3 regions of the Cryobacterium sp. TMT2-10 genome follow, and region 3 is predicted to be linked to each of the others. Evidence: predicted binding sites of a transcription regulator. Region 3 holds the regulator's gene; each other region holds the start of a gene.
What was found. Region 3 encodes HspR, which represses chaperone genes until heat shock. Its sites were predicted from a motif close to AAGTTGAGTCNNNNNGACTCAACTT; they were not measured.
Positions count from the first base shown of each region.

Region 1: a site for HspR is predicted at 1,570-1,594, ahead of E3T37_RS06930 (Hsp20/alpha crystallin family protein). Genes of this name have one in related genera too.
Region 2: a site for HspR is predicted at 1,715-1,739, ahead of E3T37_RS13955 (ATP-dependent Clp protease ATP-binding subunit). Genes of this name have one in related genera too.

Region 1 is NZ_SOGW01000060.1:619-3,889, reverse strand. Features, by position in the region: gene E3T37_RS06935 (phosphodiesterase) at 1-877, opposite strand, end outside; gene E3T37_RS06940 (stealth family protein) at 1-9, shown strand, start outside; gene E3T37_RS06930 (Hsp20/alpha crystallin family protein) at 1,031-1,486, opposite strand; gene E3T37_RS06925 (hypothetical protein) at 1,687-1,899, opposite strand; gene E3T37_RS06920 (phosphatase PAP2 family protein) at 1,979-2,818, shown strand; partial or broken gene E3T37_RS06915 (type III polyketide synthase) at 2,923-3,271, shown strand, end outside.
Region 2 is NZ_SOGW01000110.1:27,179-30,449, reverse strand. Features, by position in the region: gene E3T37_RS13965 (primary-amine oxidase) at 1-16, opposite strand, end outside; gene E3T37_RS13960 (gamma-aminobutyraldehyde dehydrogenase) at 81-1,520, opposite strand; gene E3T37_RS13955 (ATP-dependent Clp protease ATP-binding subunit) at 1,787-3,271, shown strand, end outside.
Region 3 is NZ_SOGW01000094.1:10,995-14,265, forward strand. Features, by position in the region: gene dnaK (molecular chaperone DnaK) at 1-98, shown strand, start outside; gene E3T37_RS11295 (nucleotide exchange factor GrpE) at 98-721, shown strand; gene E3T37_RS11300 (DnaJ C-terminal domain-containing protein) at 714-1,718, shown strand; gene E3T37_RS11305 (heat shock protein transcriptional repressor HspR) at 1,721-2,161, shown strand; gene E3T37_RS11310 (methyltransferase) at 2,189-3,271, shown strand, end outside.

The DNA of each region.
Region 1 (3,271 bases), on a different contig from region 3:
CGGGCATGATCCGGATGCCGTCGCCCGCCAGGCGCCGGGCGCTCTCCGCCGCTTCGATGTAGTCGAGCGCCGGGTAGTCGCCGAGCGGCACCACCGAGTGCAGCACCGTGTCTGCGTAGACGTGCACGAGGTTGAAGGTGCGGGCGCCGTCGCGGCCGCGGGTGCCGCCGACCGGAACGTTCAGGTCCTGGGTGTAACAGGTGGCCGAGGCCACGGAGACCGGAATGCCCGCGAACATGGCCGTTGAGGAGTAGTGCAGGTGGCCGGCCAGGATGCTGCGCACATCCGTTCCGCGCAGCACCCGCGCCAGCGCGGACTGGTCCTGGAGTTCGACCGAGACGGCCAGGTCGAGCACGCTCGGCACGGGCGGGTGATGCATGGCCAGGATTGTGCCGTCCGGGGCGGGGGTGCGAAGCTCCCGGGCCAGCCAGTCGAGCTGGGCGTCGGTCACGGCGCCGTAGTGGTGGCCGGGTACGGAGGTGTCGAGCGTGATGATGCGCAGGCCGCCGATGTAGTCGACGTGGTCGATCGGGTCCGTGTTCGGCGCCTCGTCCAGCAGCGTGGTGCGGAAGGCCGCCCGGTCGTCGTGATTGCCCATCACCCAGAACACCCGCGCTCCGAGCCGGGCGGCGGCCGGCTCGACGATGCCGCGCAGGGTTGCGTACGCATCCGGTTCGCCCTTGTCGGCCAGATCACCGGTGATGATGATGGCATCCGGGCGGCCCGAGGATGCTTCGACGTCGGCGAACAGCCGGGCCAGGTGGGCGGTGCTGTCGACCCGGCCGTAGAGGCGCCCGCCGTCGGCGAGCAGGTGGGTGTCGCTGAGGTGAAGCAGGAAATGATCCGGCCTGGGGTATTCGGCCGTTCGAATGTTCACTGAATATCCATTCGTTGGTGCTGTTAACTCTTCGGTGAGTCCGCTGACTCTACTCCGAATAGTGCATCAGCATCGGGTGAACATGCGGTGTACACCGCGAAAACACAACGAAGGGCCCGGAGCGCAATGCTCCGGGCCCACCCGTTTCGTTCGTCAGGCCTTCGCCTTCTTCGTGCCCGCTTTCGCGGACTCCGTCACCTGCATCGTCGGCTCGCCCGAACTCTGCACCTCGATCTTGCGGGGCTTGGCCGCCTCGTGAACGGGGATCGTGACGGTCAGCACGCCGTTGTTGTACGTGGCGCTGATGTTCTCGACATCGATGCCCTGGCCCAGGTTCAACTGACGCAGGAACGAACCGGCCAGGCGCTCCCGGGTGATCCACTTCACGTTTTCGTGGTTCGCCATGGTGCGCTCCCCACGGATCGTGAGCAGCTGGCCGTCGACGTCGATGTCAACCGAACCCGGATCGATCCCGGGCATGTCGGCGCTGAGCACGTAGTGGTCACCTTCCCGGAAGAGGTCCATCGGCATCACGCGCGGGCCCCGGTTGTCGATCAGAGCGGAGGCCATTCGGTCCAGCTCGCGGAACGGGTCATAGGACGTTGCCATAGCGATTCCTTTCATCGGCCGGGTCTGGTCAGATCGTCGGATCGAACCGGAGGTCCGGCTGGTTCTTGGGCGGTTTGCTTCCAGAGTTGAGTCTTGGGCGCTCAACTATTGCCAATGTAACCGCGCTTGAGCGGTGCCGCAATCGGCCCAGGGTCCCGTTCTGTTCGCGCTCAGCGAAGGGCTTCCTGCGCGATGGATGGCTACGGGTACGTCAATCCGGAGGTCGAGTCGGGGAAGACGGGCTTGTCCAGGCTGTCGTTCTCGTAGGCCTGCGTGGGCTCATGGGCGGCGGCGGCCGCGCGGCGCCGCTCCGCCTCGAAGTCGCCTTCGAGACCGGTGAAACCACCCGGTTCCGGCTCGCGCTTCGTCTTCTCTTTTCGCTGGAACCAGCCCAGTCCATGACCTTTTCTCAAATTTCAACGGTACGCCGACCCCTGCCGAGTCAAGAGCGCTCGATGGTGCTTCCCCAGGCGGGCCGTGCGAAGGTGGAATGTGCGCACCTCGTCAACGATCAGCCCCGTTCGCTATCTGGCCGGAATGATCACCGCCATCCTGGTGTTCACCGGGATCTACCTGTTCTTCGTGCGCACCCTCGCCGGCCAGACCATGGACCAGCTCGCCTTCGACGGCGCCGAGTTCGGACGCCGCAGCGTGACCCCGCTCGCGCAGCAGCTGCTTGATGCTCTGCCCCTGGTCTCCGTGGTCGCGGGTCTGGTGCTCGCCGGCATCGTCACGGCCGTGCGCCGCAACGGCAAGACTCTGATCGTCGCCTTCGGCGCGGCGCTGGCGGCCGTGCTGACCACCCAGCTGCTCAAGGGCGGGCTGCTCTCTCGGCCCGACCTGGGTGTGGAAGGGTACGACGGGAACTCGTTCCCGTCGGGGCACACGACCGTGGCCGCGGCATCCGCTCTCGCCATCTTTCTGGTAGCGAGCCCCCGCACGCGCTGGCTGGCCGCACTCGGCGGTTCGGGGTTCGCCATCGCCGCCGGGGTGGCCACACTGGCCAACGGCTGGCACCGGCCCAGCGACGTGATCGCGGCGCTGCTGGTGGTGGCCGTGTGGGGCTGCGTCGCCGGCCTCGTGCTGACCCGCGGGCCGTGGGCGTCGACCGCCGCGCGCGGCGGATCGGCCGGCGTGGGCGGCCGCGTCCAGCTCCGGATTCTGGTTCCCTTCGCCGTCGTGGCGGCGGCCGCCTTCCTGGTCACGTACTTCCGGGCCTTCGGCGAGACCCCCGGCCCGTTGATCGCCTACATCGGCGGTGTCACGGCGATCGTCGCCGCGGGCCTGGGCGTCGCGTTCGCGGGCACCCGGCTGTTCTCGCGCCTGCCGTAGGCCGGCGCCGATCGGTTTCGTGGCGGCTGAGCATCTCGTGTGCCGTCCGCGTCATCGCGTGTCCCGGGGGTGTGGGCGGCTGGCCTGCGTGTAACACTGAGGGCATGTCCGTCACCCTCAGAGCGCTGCAGACCGTGGTTCCGCCGACAGTATTGATCCAGGAGCAGGTGCGCGACGTGTTCGCGTCGCAGCCGGATCTCAGCCGACTCGGAAAACGGCTGGTGACGGTCTCCTTCAATCTGTCGGGCATCGACACCCGGCACAGCGTCATCGACGAACTCACCCTGGACACACCCGCCCGGGAATCGGAGGTGACCGACCCGCAGTTCTTCGACCCGGCGACGCAGCGGCTGCTCCGACCCAGCACCCGGGTGCGGAACGAGCTCTACATCGTCGAGGCGACCAAACTCTTCGTGGAAGCCGGGCGCCGCGCGCTCGCGGCCTGTCCCGGCA
Region 2 (3,271 bases), on a different contig from region 3:
ACGGATGAAAGGTCAACGGGAGTCCTCTGTTCTTGTCGGAGCGGGATCGTGATTGGGACGGTGTCTTCTGGTGCGGCCTGCTATTCGAGGGAGCTCATGACGTGTTTGATGCGCGTGTAGTCCTCCACACCGTACATCGACAGGTCCTTGCCATAGCCGGAGTACTTAAACCCGCCGTGGGGCATCTCCGCGGTCAGCAGGATGTGCGTATTGATCCACACCGCCCCGAAATCCAGGTCCCGGGAGACCCGCATGGCGGTGCCGTGGTCGAGGGTCCAGACGCTCGACGCGAGGGCGTAGTTCACGTCGTTGGCGAGCGTGACCGCGTCTTCCTCGGACCCGAAGGACTGCACGGTGATCACCGGACCGAACGTCTCCTCCTGCACGATGGCATCGCTCTGCCGCACGTGGGTGACGACCGTCGGCTCGAAGAAGAAACCGTCGGTGCCGATCTGGTGGCCGCCGGTGGCGATGACGGCGTGGTCGGGGAGGGCCGCGACCTTTCGTACGACGTCCCCGAAGTGGTTGACGTTGTTCAGCGGGCCGAAGTAGTTGTCCGCGTCGTCGGCTGAGCCGGTGCTGCGGGTGCGGGCCTCGGCGACGAAGGCCTCGACGAATTCGTCGTGAATGGACTCGTGCACGAGCACGCGGGTGATGGCCGTGCAGTCCTGGCCGGCGTTGTAGAAGGAGAAGTCGGCGATCTCGGCAGCGGTCTTCGCGACATCCACGTCGGCGAAGACGATGGCCGGGGCCTTGCCGCCCAACTCGAGGTGGGCCCGCTTGAGGGTCTTTGCGGCGCCGCTGGCAACCGCCATGCCGGCCCGCACGCTGCCGGTGATGGAGACGAGGCCGGGCACCGGGTGCTCGACGATGGCCGCACCCGTGCCCCCGTCGCCGAGGACGATGTTCATCACGCCGTCGGGCAGGATGCCCTGGCTGATCCGAGCGAGTTCGAGGGTGGATTCGGGGGTGGTGTCGCTGGGCTTGAGCACGAGGGTGTTGCCGGCAGCCAGTGCCGGGCCGATCTTCCAGACGGCCATCAGGAACGGGAAGTTCCAGGGCGTGACCTGGCCGACGACCCCGATCGGCTCGCGCCGCACCCAGGAGGTCATGCCCGGCAGGTACTCGCCCGCCGACTTGCCCTCCAGCAGCCGGGCCGCGCCGGCGAAGAAACGCAGCTGGTCGGCTCCGGCCGCGACCTCGTCGCTCGCGATCGTGGCGCGCGGCTGGCCGGTGTTGCGGTGCTGGGCTTCAACGATGGCGTAGCTGTTCGCGTCGATCGCGTCGGCCAGGCGCAGCAGCGCCCGCTGCCGCTCGGACGGGGTCGTGCGGCGCCAGCTGCGGAATGCGGTCTGCGCGGCCGTCATGGCGTCGTCGACATCGCCGGGAGTGGAAACGGGGGCCCGGGCGACGAGCCGGCCGGTCGTGGGATCGACGATGTCGAGCAGTGCGGTGCCGTTCGGTTCGACGAACCGGCCATTGATGAAGTTTTTGAGGGTGGGGGTTGCCACGGGTCTCATCCTCTGCGCTGAGTGAAGAAACAGATCATTTCTTCGGTAAGTATGGCAGCTGACAGACGAGACCGGATACCAGGGGCGTTTCGAGGCCCGCCCTGCTGCCCTGGAGCGTGCCGCCGGAACGCCGACGGACGTGCCGCCGGAATGAGCTGGAGGACGGGCCTCGCGCCGCTAGTGCGATGTCGGATTCTCACCTAATCTTGAGTCCAACAGGCTCAGCTTTCGCCGCGAGGCGGCGTGAGCGGCCGGCCCCGAGAGAGGATCCTCTGATGCAAGCAGGTCAGCAACCGCCCCAGGAAGAAGCCAAGACGGCGCTCGAGCAGTACGGCGTCAATCTCACCGAGATCGCCAAGAGCGGCAAGCTCGACCCGGTGATCGGGCGCGACGCGGAGATTCGCCGGGTCAGCCAGGTGCTCACCCGTCGCACCAAGAACAACCCGGTGCTGATCGGGGAACCCGGTGTCGGCAAGACCGCGGTGGTGGAGGGGCTGGCCCAGCGCATCGTCGCCGGCGACGTGGCCGACTCGCTCAAGGGCAAGCAGCTGGTCTCCCTCGACCTGGCGGCCCTCGTGGCAGGGGCGAAGTACCGCGGCGAGTTCGAGGAACGGCTCAAGGCGGTGCTCAAGGAGATCAACGACGCCGAGGGCCAGATCATCACCTTCGTCGACGAACTGCACACCCTGATGGGTGCCGGCGGCGGGGAGGGATCCGTGGCCGCCTCCAACATGCTCAAGCCCATGCTCGCCCGCGGCGAGCTGCGCCTGATCGGCGCCACGACGCTGAACGAGTACCGCGAATTCATCGAGAAGGATGCGGCGCTCGAGCGCCGCTTCCAACCGGTGCTGGTCGACGAGCCCAGCGTCGAGGACACCGTTGCCATCCTGCGCGGGCTCAAGGAGCGTTACGAGGCCCACCACAAGGTGTCGATCGCGGACGCGGCGCTGGTGGCCGCGGCATCCCTCTCGAACCGGTACATCACCGCACGCCAGCTGCCGGACAAGGCCATCGACCTCATCGACGAGGCCGCCAGCCGGCTGCGGATGGAGATCGACTCCGCCCCGGTCGAGATCGACGAGCTGCGGCGCAGCGTGGACAGGTTGAAACTCGAGGAACTCGCCCTCAAGAAGGAGAAGGACGACGCCTCGAAGGCGCGGCTCGAGAAGCTGCGGACGGACCTCGCGGAACGAGAGGTGAACCTGAAAGAGCTGCAGGCGCGCTGGGACAAGGAGCGCGCGTCGCTGAACCGGGTCGGCGAGCTCAAAGAGCGGCTCGACACCGCGCGGATCGCGGCGGATCGCGCCCAGCGCGAGGGCAACCTGGAGAAGGCGTCGAGGCTGCTGTACGGGGACATCCCGGTGATGGAGAAGGAGCTGGCCGCAGCGGAGAAGTCGGAGTCTGAGGGCCCCCGGATGGTCAACGAGCAGGTCACCGCGGAGGACATCGCCGCGGTGGTGGCCATGTGGACCGGCATCCCGGTCGGCCGTCTGCTGCAGGGCGAGACGGAGAAGCTGCTCAACCTCGAGGGTGAGCTGGGGCACCGCCTGATCGGGCAGAAGCAGGCCGTGCGGGCCGTCGCCGATGCGGTGCGCCGCAGCCGGGCCGGAATCTCCGACCCGGACCGGCCCACCGGCTCGTTCCTGTTCCTCGGACCGACCGGCGTGGGCAAGACGGAGCTCGCCAAGGCGCTCGCCGAATTCCTCTTCGACGACGAGAAGGCCATGGTGCGCATCGACATGAGCGAGTACGGGGAGAAG
Region 3 (3,271 bases):
CCCCGTCCGACTCCGAGCCCACCGCTGAAGCGGGCAACCCCGACGAAGACGTTGTCGACGCCGAGGTTGTCGACGACGAGGACGAAGCGAAGAAGTAATGGCAGACGACACGAAGCGTCCAGAGGACGAGCCGTTTGAAGAGGGGGCACCCGTCGAGGGTGCCCCCGGGGCGGGCGGCGCGGAGCAGTCCGCGTCGGAGCCTTCCGAATCGGCGGACGCGGAGTTCTCGGCCGAGGGCATCGAAGAGGACGAGCTGACGGTGCAGGACATTCTGGACGCCGCCAACCGCGAAGTCGCCGAGCCCACGAGCGAGCACCTCGCCGACCTCAAGCGCGTCACGGCCGAGTACGCCAACTACCGGCGCCGCACCGAGGCGAACCGCGAGGTCGAGCGCGAGCGCGTCACCGTGGACGTCGTCAAGGGTCTGATCCCTGTGCTCGACGACCTCGATCGTGCTGAAAAGCACGGCGACCTCACCGAGGACTCGGCGTTCAGCACCATCGCGGCCAAGCTGCGGACGAGCGTCGAGCGACTGGGCGTTAAGCCGTTCGGCGCCGTCGGCGAGCCGTTCGATCCGACCATTCACGAGGCGATCTTCCAGCTGCCCACAGCGGATGTCGACACGGAAACCGTCGGGGACGTGATCGAGACCGGTTACTTCCTCGGCTCATCTCTCCTGCGCGTGGCCAAGGTCGTCGTTCAGGTACCGAGCGATGGCTAGCCAGGACTGGTTCGATAAGGACTTCTACAAGGTCCTGGGCGTCTCGAAGGACGTGACCCCGGCTGAGCTGAAGAAGGCGTATCGCAAACTCGCCCGCAAGTACCACCCGGACTCCAACCCGGGCAATCCTGCGGCCGAGGCGAAGTTCAAGGAGATCAGCGAGGCACACTCGGTGATCGGTGACCCTGCGCAACGCAAGGAATACGACGCCGTGCGCGCGATGGGCGGTGGAGCTCGCTTCACCGCCCCGCGCCCCGGCGGAGGCCAGGCCGGAGGCTTCGACGACGTCTTCGGCGGCATGTTCGGCGGCGGAGCGCGTCAGCAACAGCCCGGCTACTCCTACGAGCAGGGCGGGTTCGATGACCTGCTCGGCGGCATGTTCGGCCGCGGCCAGGGCGGCGGATTCGGCACCTCCAGCGGCGGTTTCCGCGGCTACGGCGGACCGACCCGGGGCCGGGACGTGGTCGCGTCGACCACGGTCGACTTCATCACGGCCACCCATGGTGACCAGATCACCCTGCAGACGCAGGATGGCCGGGCCATCAAGGTCAAGATTCCGGCCGGAGTGGCCGACGGGCAGAAGATCAAGCTGCGCGGCCAGGGGCAGCACAGCCCCGACGGCGGCGAGGCCGGCGACATCGTGCTCACCGTCAACGTGCGCAAACATCCGGTCTTCGAGCGGGATGGGCTGAACCTGCGAGTCGCGGTTCCGGTCACGTTCGTGGAGGCGGCTCTCGGCGCCACGATCGAGGTGCCGACCCTCGGCGGCGCGCCGGTCAAACTGCGCATCGCCGCCGGCACGCCGAGCGGCCGCGTGCTCCGGGTCAAGGGGCGCGGTGTCGTGACGCCCAAGGGCACCGGGGACCTCCTGGCCGAGGTGCAGGTCGCCGTTCCGTCACACCTGTCGAAGGACGCCGAGGAGAAACTCATGGCCTTCGCCGAGGCGGTGCCCAAAGAGAACCCGCGCGACGATCTTCTGGCGAAGGCGAGAGACTGACGGTGGATGAGAACACCCGGGTCTTCGTAATCTCGATGGCCGCCGAGCTTGCGGGTATGCACCCGCAAACCCTGCGCCAATACGATCGCCTGGGGCTGGTGAGTCCCGACCGCACACCCGGTCGGTCTCGCCGGTACTCGATGCGGGATGTGGCGAAGCTGCGTGAGATCGCGGAACTGGGCGCCGAAGGCGTGAGCCTTGAAGGCATCCGTCGCATCCTGGGGCTGGAAGACCACGTGCGCACCCTCGAATCCCGACTTCGGGAACTCGAATCGGCCCTGGCCGATGAACTGCTCAACCGTCCGGGCCGCCGCGTCTTCGCGGCCGGCTCGGCCGGTGAGGTCATCTCGATGCGTGCCGGCACCCGGACGCGGCGGTCGAATCAGATCGTCATCTGGCGCCCGCTCGATCACGGCGCCCTTCCACTCAAACGCCGGGAATAGGGCCCCGCGCCGGGCTAGCCTGAGGGAATGTCTGATTTTTCCTTCGACCGTCTGCGGCGCTACCCCGATGTGGAGGCCGATAACCTCTTCGCCGTGGATGCGAGCGACCGGCTGATCCTTGATCAGGCGGCCGATGCGCTGGGACCGGCAGAGGCCGGCGAGGTCGTCGTGCTCGAGGACAAATACGGGGCGCTCACCCTCGGCGCGGCGGCGCTGGCGGCTGCCCGCGACATCCGGGTGCACCAGGACGCACTCTCCGGGGAACTGGCCCTCGCCCGCAATGCGGCCGAGGCCGGTCTCTCCGACCGGTACCGCTCACTCGAGCTCGGCGAGGACCTGCTGGTGAATGCACGCGTGGTGCTGATGCAGTTGCCACGCAGCCTCGCCGCCCTCGATGAGCTTGCCGCCGCCATCGCTCGGTTCGCGGCACCGGACGTCGTCGTGATCGCCGGCGGGCGCATCAAGCACATGACCACGGCCATGAACGAGGTGCTTAGCCGGCATTTCGGTTCAGTCTCCGTCTCCCCGGCCCGGCAGAAATCCCGGGTGCTGACGGCATCCGTCCCCCTCCTGGCCGCAACGGATGGAGCCGTCTGGCCCCAATTCGTGGTTCATGCCGATTTAGGTCTGACGGTCAGTGCGCATGGGGCCGCTTTCGCCGGGACCACGATCGACATCGGTACGCGCTACCTGCTCGAGTTCTTGGACCGGATGAAGCCGGATGCTCAGGCGGCCATCGACCTCGGCTGCGGCACTGGCGTGATCGCGGCCGCCCTCGCCCGGCGTCGGCCGCGGTTGTGCGTGATCGCCACTGACCAGTCGGCCGCGGCCGTGGCCTCCGCCCGGGCGACCATGGCGGCCAATGAATTGCTGGATCAGGTCACCGTCGTGAGAGATGATGCGTTGAGCAGCCAGCCGGATGCGTCGGCGGAGCTGATCGTGCTGAACCCGCCGTTCCACATCGGTTCGTCGGTGCACGCCGGCATCGCGCTCAAGCTCTTCGACGATGCGGGGCGGGTGCTCCGACCGGATGGTGAGCTGTGGACGGTGTGGAACACCCACCTGGGCTACCGTCCAGCGCTGACTCGACTGGTCGGGACCACCCACCAG